2 regions of the Arthrobacter sp. RT-1 genome follow, and region 2 is predicted to be linked to the other one. Evidence: riboswitches for the same ligand, from Rfam matches in the RefSeq annotation. Region 2 holds a riboswitch; the other holds the start of a gene.

Region 1 (4,938 bases), on a different contig from region 2:
CCAAGTAGCCCCGCGGGATCAGGCAACAGTCAACAAGGCGCCCGGCGTCGGAGCAATGCTCCGGCGCCGGGCGCCTTTTCGCTGTCTGGTCTGATGTTGCGCGCCGCCTTAGACGGCCTTGGGCACTTTGCGGAGCACGACGGCGGCGAGCACTGCCGCGGTCGCCATCAGTACCAGCCCAATGGCGGCCGTGATGTGAACCCCCGAGTTGAAGGCTGCGGCCGCGGTGTCCCGGACGGCGTCCGCCAGGGGAGCGGGCAGTGCTGAGGCAACTTCCATGGCGCCGGCGAGCGTTTCGCCGGCGTTGTGCGCGGCGGAGGGCGGCGCGGCTTCCAGCAGTCCGGCCGGCAGCCGGAGGTTGTGCTGGTAGGAGGCTGTCAGGATGGAGCCCAGTACCGCCGTGCCCAGGAGCGAACCCACCTCGTAGCCCGTCTCGGAAATCGCTGCCGCCGCACCCGACTTCTCGGGCGGTGCAGCACCCAGGATGAGGTCGTTGGAAATGGTCTCGGCAGTGCCCACGCCCAGGGCAAGGATCAGGAGGGCCGCCAACAGGAGTGCCGGGCCGCCGCTGTGGTTGCCGAAGGTGACAAGGCTGTAGCCGGCGGCGCTGAAGGCCAGTCCTGTTCCCACCACGAATCCGGGCCGCACCCGCCGGACGAGCGGCACGACGACCAGGCCTGCCACTACCGTGGCCACCAGTGCCGGGATCATCGCAATCCCCGCAGAGGAGGGAGACATGCCCTCGAGGAGCTGCAGGTGCTGGGCCAGGAAGAGGATAAAGCCGTTGAACGAAAACAGGGCCAGGACGTTGGCCGCGATGGCCATGCTGAACACCCTGTTCCGGAACAGGGACATGTCCAGGAGCGGGTTCGCCAGCGTCAGCTGCCGGCGCACAAAGACGGCTGCCATCACCAGCCCGAACACCATGCTGCCCAGGCCTGCCGGTCCCGGCCCCTCGGTGGCAATGTCCTTGATTCCGTAAACCACCGGAACCATGACCAGCAGGGAGAGCAGGATGCTGGGAACGTCCACCTTCCCCGGCGACGGGTCCTTCGATTCCGGAATGAACACAGGTCCGAAGGCCAGAAGGGGCAGCATGAGGGGAACGGCGACGAGGAAGACCGCGCCCCACCAGAACTGCTCCACCAGCCAGCCGCCGAAGATTGGTCCCAGGGCGGCGCCCCCTGAGAACCCTGCAGCCCAGATGGCGACGGCCAGCCGGCGGCGGTTGGGCTCCGGGAAGATGTTGCGGATCAGCGACAGCGTGGAGGGCATCAGCATGGCGCCGAAGAATCCCAGGGATGCGCGGCCGGCGATCAGCCACTCCGGGCTCGGTGCGAAGGCGGTGGCGGCGGACAGTGCGGCAAAGCCGATGCTGCCGGTGATCAGCAGCTTCCTGCGGCCGATGCGGTCGCCCAGGCTTCCCATGGACACCAGCAGTCCTGCAAGGACCAGCGGATACGCATCCACGATCCACAGGAGCTGGACTCCGGAGGGGTCCAGTGAGCCTGCGATGGCTGGCAGGGCAAACGTCAGCGCGGTGTTGTCCACCGCGACCAGCAGCACCGGGAACATCAGCAGGCCCAGGGCAAGCCAGTCACGCCACGGCGCCCGGGAAAGCGGACTGCCGGAAGCAGATGCAGAGGTCCTGGTGGTGCCAGCGGAAATGGTCATGCCATAACTGTACCGTCTGGACGGTATAGTTACGAACCGCTGGGTTTGAGGAATGATGCATGGAGGAAGGCATGATTAGAGGCATGCCCCGCAAGCCCGTAGCCCGCGACGCCGTACTTGACGCCTTTGAAACCCTTCTGATCGACGTGGGGGAGCGTGCAGCCACCCTTGACGCCGTCGCGGCGAAGGCCGGGGTTTCCAAGGGCGGCCTGCTCTACCACTTTCCAAACAAGGAAGCCCTGATCCAGGTGCTGCTGGACCGGCTGGACGAACTGGCCGGAGCCGACGCCGATGCCATGGCCAAGGCGGAGGAGGGGGCCGCGGCATACTTCATCAGGTCCTCCGTCTGGGCTGACACCCCGCTGGACCGGGCAATCGTCGCCGCGACCCGGCTCGCAGAAGTGGCGCACGAGGAAACGCGCCGCCGCTTCGCCGCCATCCAGCAGCGCTGGCTGGACGAGATCGCCGCCGATGTGGGCCCGGCACTGGCCAAAGCAGTGCTCTACATGGGGGACGGGCTCTACTTCAATGCCATGTTGGCCGTCGGCCCCGTTCCGGAAGGCGGAGCCGCCGCGGATGTGGACAATCTCCTTGCTGCCCTGGAGCGCCTGCGCAGGTAGGCCGCCATTTGCCCCAGGGGCTGCGGCGTAGGACAATTGGAGGCTGTGAAGGCCCTCACCGGCCGTTCTCAGCAATCCAAATGAATAGCCTTTGATCTGCGGCGGGAGAGTTCTGCCGAAAGTACAAGCAGGCGCCGTAGGAGCAAACCCTCCCCAGGAATCTCACAGGCCCATGTACCGCCGCGGCGAGGCACCTCTGGAAAGCAGCAGGCAGTCCGCCTGGGCCGTCCCGGCTACGGGAGACCAAGGACTGTTGTGCTCACCGACGGTGCAAGCGGGGCCATGCGCAAGCACGGCAACGCGGAAACTCTCAGGTCCAATACAGAGCGGGGAGGAACCCGAATCGATGTGGCGTACCCTGCGCCACCTGAATTATGGAGTTCCTCGTGACCGTATCTCCGGCCTCCGCCTCCCTGGCCTCAGCTGCCACCTTCGTTGACCGTCATATTGGCGCACGGCGCCAGGCCGACGTCGACGCCATGTTGAAAGCCGTCGGCTTCGACACCGTGGACGCCCTGGTTGATACGGCGGTCCCCAAGGACATCCGTCAGGAAACCCCGCTGAAACTGTCCGCGGCCCTGAGCGAGGTGGAAGCGCTCGCCGAACTGCGCAAGCTGGCAGCCAAGAACAGGACGGCCGTGCAGATGATCGGCCAGGGCTACTTCGACACGGTGACCCCGCCCGTGATCCGCCGCAACATCCTGGAATCCCCGGCCTGGTACACGGCCTACACCCCGTACCAGCCTGAAATTTCGCAGGGCCGGCTTGAGGCGCTGCTGAACTTCCAAACCATGGTCCAGGACCTCGTTGGCCTGCCCATCGCCAACGCGTCCCTGCTCGATGAAGCCACCGCCGTGGCCGAAGCGGTACTCATGATGCGCCGCGCGAACAAGAACAAGGACGCCAGGGATGGCAAGACCGTCCTGGACGCGGACTGCCTGCCGCAGACCATCGCGATCGTGAAGGGCCGCGCTGAGGCGCTCGGCTTCGAGGTTGAAATTGCCGACCTGTCCGCGGGCCTGCCGGACGGTGCCATCAACGGCGTCGTGCTGCAGCAGCCCGGCGTTTCGGGCCGCGTCTTCGACCACTCCGCCGTTATCGCTGAGGCCAAGGAACGCGGCGCGCTCGTGACCGTCGCGGCTGACCTCTTGGCGCTGACCCTGATCACCCCGCCGGGGGAGCAGGGCGCCGATATCGCCGTCGGCTCGGCCCAGCGTTTTGGCGTCCCGCTGTTCTTCGGCGGCCCGCACGCCGCGTACATGGCGGTCCAGAAGGGGCTCGAGCGCTCCATGCCCGGCCGCCTGGTGGGCGTGTCCAAGGACGACGCCGGTGTCCCCGCCTACCGGCTTGCGCTGCAGACCCGCGAACAGCACATCCGGCGCGAGAAGGCGACGTCGAACATTTGCACCGCGCAGGCCCTGCTGGCCATTGTTGCGTCGATGTACGCCGTTTACCACGGCCCCGAGGGGCTGAAGGCGATCGCCCAGACCGCCAACCGCCATGCCCGCACGCTGGCTGCTTCCCTGAAGGCTGCCGGGGCAGAGGTTCTGCACACCTCCTTCTTTGACACCGTCACCGTCCGCGTGCCCGGCAGGGCTGCCGAAATCGTTGCGGCCGCCGAGGCCAAGGGCATCAACCTGCGGGGCATCGACGCCGACACCGTGGGCATCTCCGTTGATGAAACCACCACGACGGCGGTCGTCGCCGATGTCGTTTCCGTCTTCGGCGCCGAAGCGGTCGGATCCACAGGCAGTTTTGCGCTGGACCCCGCCGTCGAACGCTCCAGCGGCTACCTGCAGCACCCGGTGTTCAACACGCACCGCTCCGAGACCCAGCTGCTGCGTTACATCCGGAAGCTGTCCGACCGGGACCTGGCGCTGGACCGCACCATGATCCCGCTGGGTTCGTGCACCATGAAGCTAAACGCCACCGCGGAGATGGAAGCCATTTCCTGGCCGGAGTTCGCCTCGATCCACCCGTTCGCCCCGGACTCGCAGACCGAGGGCTGGCGTGAACTGATTGCTGACCTCGAGGCGCAGCTGACCGAGATCACCGGCTACGACCAGGTGTCCATCCAGCCCAACGCCGGATCCCAGGGTGAACTCGCAGGCCTGCTCGCGATCCGCGGCTACCACCTGTCACGCGGTGACGAGCAGCGCAATGTCTGCCTGATCCCGGCCTCCGCGCACGGCACCAACGCTGCCTCCGCCGTCCTGGCCGGCATGAAGGTTGTGGTGGTGGCCACCGCCGCCGACGGAACTATCGACCACGCGGACCTGTACGCCAAGATCGACGCGCACAAGGACGCCCTTTCGGCGATCATGATCACCTACCCCTCCACCCACGGTGTGTACGACGCAGACGTCCGCGAGGTCTGCGACGCCATCCACGCGGCCGGCGGCCAGGTCTACATCGACGGTGCCAACCTCAACGCCCTGGTCGGGCTGGCCCAACCCGGCAAGTTCGGCGGCGACGTATCACACCTGAACCTGCACAAGACCTTCTGCATCCCGCACGGCGGCGGCGGCCCCGGCGTCGGACCGGTCGCAGCAAAAGCACACCTCGCACCCTTCATGCCCGGCGACGCGGCGTCGTGGACCGAAGGCAACGACGTACCGATTTCCGCGTCCCGCTTCGGCTCCGC
Region 2 (4,938 bases):
GCGGATCGCCAGCAGCCCTGCAAGTTCACCCTGGGAACCGGCGTTGGGCTGGATGGACACCTGGTCATAGCCCGTGATCTCGGTGAGGTCGGCTTCCAGGCCTTCAATCAGTTCGCGCCAGCCCTCAGTTTGCGAGTCGGGGGCGAACGGGTGGATCGAGGCGAATGCGGGCCAGGAGATGGCTTCCATCTCCACGGTGGCGTTCAGCTTCATGGTGCACGAACCCAGCGGGATCATGGTACGGTCCAGCGCCAGGTCGCGGTCCGAGAGGCGGCGGATGTAACGCAGCAGCTGGGTCTCGGAGCGGTGGGTGTTGAACACCGGGTGCTGCAGGTAGCCCGAGGTGCGGAGCACCGTTTCGGGCAGCTCGTAGCCCTGTGCGTCCCCGATGGGACCGGCGCCAAAGGCGACGGCAACAGCGGAAAGTGTTGCCGCCGTCGTCGTCTCATCGATGGAAACACCAACAGTGTCTTCGTCGACGAAGCGCAGGTTGATGCCCCGGGCCTCAGCCGCGGTGATGGCCTTGCGGGCCTTGCCGGGGACACGGATGGTAAGGGTGTCGAAGAAGGAGTCGCTGACGAGCTCCCGGCCCACCCTGGCGAGGGCGGTGGCGAGCACCCGGGTGTTGTTGTGGACCCTCTCGGCGATGGCCTTCAACCCGTCCGGGCCGTGGTAAACGGCGTAGAAGGAGGACACGATGGCGAGCAGCGCCTGGGCGGTGCAGATGTTCGAGGTCGCCTTTTCCCGGCGGATGTGCTGCTCGCGGGTCTGCAGCGCGAGACGGTAGGCGGGGGCGCCTGCGTTGTCCTTGGACACGCCGACGATGCGGCCCGGCAGGGTGCGTTCCATGCCGGTCCGGACGGCCATGTAGGCCGCGTGCGGGCCGCCGAAGAACAGCGGAACGCCAAAGCGCTGGGTGGAGCCGACGGCGATATCGGCGCCCTGCTCGCCTGGAGGGGTGATCAGGGTGAGGGCGAGGAGGTCGGCAGCGACGGTGACGAGGGAGCCGCGTTCCTTGGCTTCAGCGATGACCCCCGACTGGTCCCACACCCGGCCCGAGACGCCGGGCTGCTGCAGCACGATGCCGTTGATGGCGCCGTCGGGCAGTCCGTTGGACAGGTCGGCGACCTCCACCTCGAAGCCGAGCGCCTCGGCGCGGCCCTGAACGATGGCGATGGTCTGGGGAAGGCAATCGGCATCCAGGACGGTCTTGCCGTCCTTGGCGTCCTTATTCTTATTGGCCCGGCGCATCAGCAGCACGGCCTCTGCCACGGCGGTGGCTTCGTCCAACAGCGAGGCGTTGGCGACCGGAAGCGCGGTCAGGTCCTGGACCATGGTCTGGAAGTTCAGCAGCGCCTCAAGCCGGCCCTGGGAAATTTCAGGCTGGTAGGGGGTGTAGGCCGTGTACCAGGCCGGCGCTTCCAGGACGTTGCGGCGGATGACGGCCGGGGTGATGGTGTCGTAGTAGCCCTGGCCGATCATCTGGACCGCGGTCTTGTTTTTGGCGGCGATCCGGCGCAGCTCGGCCAGGACCTCAACCTCGCTCATGGCGGCTGCCAGCCGGAGGGCGTTGTCCTGGCGGATCGAGGCAGGGACGGCAACGTCCACGAGACCGTCCACGCTGTCGTAGCCCACGGCTTTGAGCATCGCGTCGACGTCGGCCTGGCGGCGCGCGCCGATGTGCCGGTCGGCAAAAGTCGATGGAAGGGATTGAATCGTCATGAGGAACTCCAGGTCTGGCCGGCCACGGGTGGCACGGCATGGTTTGGGTTCCTCCCCGCTCTGTATTGGACCTGAGAGATTCCGGTGGAGCCTGTTTGTGGCAGGGCCCGCCTTGCACCGTCGGTGAGTCCGGGACCCCTCGTCAAAGGGATGTGGCCGGGCTGCTTTCCAGAGTCGCCTCGCCGTGACGGTACATGGGCCTGAGAGATTCCTGGGGAGGATTTGCTCCTACGGCGCCTGCCCGGTGTTGCTCCGGGAGGACTCTCCCGTCACAGCTCGAAAGGCTTATTCAAATATGGGTGATTCGGCTCACAAGGTACAGGCTGAAGGGCTTCGAAAGCAAATCCGTCCAGTCATGACGGGCGGGAGCAGCGGTTTGGCGACGTTGTTGCGGGCAGGGGTTTGACAATCGTTCGTGACCGGAACCACACTGAACCCGTGATCGGCGCTGCTTCGCAACTGATCATGACTTCTAACTTAAAATGCCTTTGACCTGCGGCGGGAGAGTCCTGCCCGGTACATTCAGCAGGCGCCGTAGGAGCAAACCCTCCCCAGGAAACTCTCAGGCCCCCGTACCGCCGCGGAAAGGCAACTCTGGAAAGCAGCCAGGCAGGTCCTGGCTCACCGACGGTGCAAGCACGCCTTTATGGCTGCGGAAACTCTCAGGTCCTGTACAGAGCGGGGAGGAACCGAATCTTTGTGGCACTTGACGGTGCTGCTTGAACGATGGAGTTCCTCATGACGATTCATCCCCCGACGTCCCCCAGCGGCCAACCACACCCAGGCAAAGCCCCACACCGCGAACCCCCGCACCTGGAGCGGCAGCTCAGCAACCGGCACATCCAGCTCATCGCCATCGGCGGAGCCATTGGCACAGGCCTCTTCATGGGCTCCGGCAAAACAATCTCCGCGGCTGGCCCGTCCGTGATCTTTGTGTACATGATCATCGGGTTCATGCTCTTCTTCGTGATGCGGGCCATGGGCGAACTGCTGCTGAGCAACCTGAACTACAAGTCCTTCAGCGATTTCGCGGCCGACCTCCTGGGGCCCTGGGCCGGGTTCTTCACGGGATGGACCTACTGGTTCTGCTGGGTGATCACCGGCATCGCCGACGTCATCGCCATCGCAGGGTACTCCCGGGAACTCTGGCCCTCGCTGCCGCTCTGGATCCCCGGGCTGGCCACGGTCGCCATTCTCCTGCTGCTCAACCTCGCCACCGTGAAGGCGTTCGGTGAGACGGAATTCTGGTTCGCCCTCATCAAGATCATCGCCATCGCAGCGCTGATCATCGTGGGCCTGTTCATGATCTTCACCGGGTTCCAAAGCGAAGCAGGAGCCGCCGGGTTCAGCAACCTGTGGAGCCACGGCGGTTTCTTCCCCAACGAATTCATGGGTTTCGTGGCCGGCTTCCAGATCGCCGTTTTCGCCTTCGTCGGCATCGAGCTTGTTGGCACAACGGCCGCCGAGGCCAAGAATCCTGAACGGAACCTGCCCAAGGCCATTAACGCCATCCCCATCCGCGTGCTGCTCTTCTACGTCGGCGCCCTGATCATCCTGATGTCCGTCACCCCCTGGACCCAGTTCGCGGCCGGCCACAGCCCCTTCATCGGAATGTTCTCCCTGGCCGGGCTTGGAGCCGCGGCAACCATCGTCAACCTGGTGGTCCTGAGCTCCGCCATGTCCTCCGCCAACTCGGGCATTTACTCCACGTCCCGGATGGTCTTTGGCCTGGCACAGGAAGGCGACGCTCCCGGCATCTTCAGCCGCCTCTCCACGAGGAAAGTACCCAGCAACGCGCTGTTCCTGTCCTGCGTGCTGCTGCTCTCCGGCGTCGTCCTGATGTATGCCGGCCAGGACGTGGGCAAGGCCTTCGAGATGGTCACCACCGTGTCCGCCGTCTGCTTCATCTTCGTCTGGTCCATCATCCTTGCCAGCTACCTCGCCTTCCGGCGCCGCCGCCCGCACCTGCACGCGGCGTCCGCGTTCAAAATGCCCGGCGGCATCCCCGTGGTGTGGCTGATCTTCGCCTTCTTCGCCTTCGTCCTTTGGGCCCTCACCACCCAGCCCGACACCCTAGCCGCGCTGCTGGTCACCCCCGCATGGTTCCTTGTGCTGGGCGTTGCGTGGGCCATCCTGCGGCGCCGGCCGGCACATCTCGCCCGCTTCGCCGTCTTCCAGGCCGAGCTCCGGGCCGATGAGGCTGCAGCGGGCCGCAGCAAGGGGGCAGTGAACGACAGGACTCCCCAGAAAGAGCAGGCGCCGAAGTGATCGGCACGGAACTGACGGGTGCGGCAAGCGAGCGGGTCACCCGGTCAGGCACCAAACCACACACGCGGGCGTCCCGGGAAGTCAGGAGCCTTCCCACCCGGCTGGAGATCATCCCGACGGAGGGCATTACCGCCGGCGTCCGGGCCCACGTTCCTGCGGGGTCCACCATCACCGTGACGTGCCTGCCGCACCATGGCATCGCGCGGACCATGCAGACGGCGCTGCAGCTGGCCGGTATGGGATACAGCGTGGTCCCGCACCTTGCTGCCCGGAGCATCGGGAGCCGCGGGCAGCTGGAAGCCGCGCTGCGGGATTGCCGGGATGCAGGGATCAGGGAGGTGTTCGCCATCGGCGGTGATGCTTCGGAAGCTGCGGGCCCGTACAGCAACTCCCTTCAACTGCTGGAGGACATCATGGAGCTGTCGGGCGGGGACATCTCGGCGGGAGTGGCGGGATACCCGGAAGGGCACCCGCATCACGGCGAGCTCCAGATGCTCGACGCCTTGCTGGAAAAGCAGCACCTGGCATCCGGCGTCACCACCCAGATGTGCTTTTCCGTTCCCCGGATCAGCTGGTACGCGGAAACCCTCCGGCGCGAAGGTGTCCAGCTGCCCATCTGGGCGGGGGTGCCCGGCGCCGTCCCCCGTGCCAAGCTCATTGCGCTCGCGGCAAAGATCGGCGTCGGCCCGTCCCTGAAGTTCCTCACCCGGCAGGGGCCGCTCGGCCGCCGTCTGCTCAGCGGCAGCAGCTACTCGCCCCTGCCGATCCTGGACCAGCTCCGCGATGTTCCGGAGATTGCAGGCATCCACCTGTACACCTTCAACAGCCTGGGCCATGGAAACCCGCAGGCCACGTCATAGAAGTTAAGCATGCTTAGTGTTGATCCACTTAGGATGGAGAAGCACGGCAGCCCACCGCTGCAGGTCGATTTGAATGAAGGTGACCATG

The links. A riboswitch is a leader RNA that binds a small molecule or an ion and turns the genes downstream of it on or off. The one in region 2 is predicted to bind glycine.
Region 1: linked by a shared signal. The riboswitch ahead of gcvP (aminomethyl-transferring glycine dehydrogenase) and the one ahead of gcvP (aminomethyl-transferring glycine dehydrogenase) in region 2 are both predicted to bind glycine.

Annotation. Positions count from the first base shown of each region.
Region 1 is NZ_QRGQ01000005.1:21,362-26,299, forward strand. Features, by position in the region: gene DXK94_RS05595 (Dps family protein) at 1-8, shown strand, start outside; gene DXK94_RS05600 (MFS transporter) at 109-1,674, opposite strand; gene DXK94_RS05605 (TetR/AcrR family transcriptional regulator) at 1,758-2,294, shown strand; glycine riboswitch at 2,387-2,484, shown strand; gene gcvP (aminomethyl-transferring glycine dehydrogenase) at 2,669-4,938, shown strand, end outside.
Region 2 is NZ_QRGQ01000003.1:197,648-202,585, forward strand. Features, by position in the region: gene gcvP (aminomethyl-transferring glycine dehydrogenase) at 1-1,722, opposite strand, end outside; glycine riboswitch at 1,901-2,001, opposite strand; glycine riboswitch at 2,212-2,310, shown strand; gene DXK94_RS04965 (amino acid permease) at 2,461-3,990, shown strand; gene DXK94_RS04970 (methylenetetrahydrofolate reductase) at 3,987-4,850, shown strand; gene DXK94_RS04975 (hypothetical protein) at 4,936-4,938, shown strand, end outside.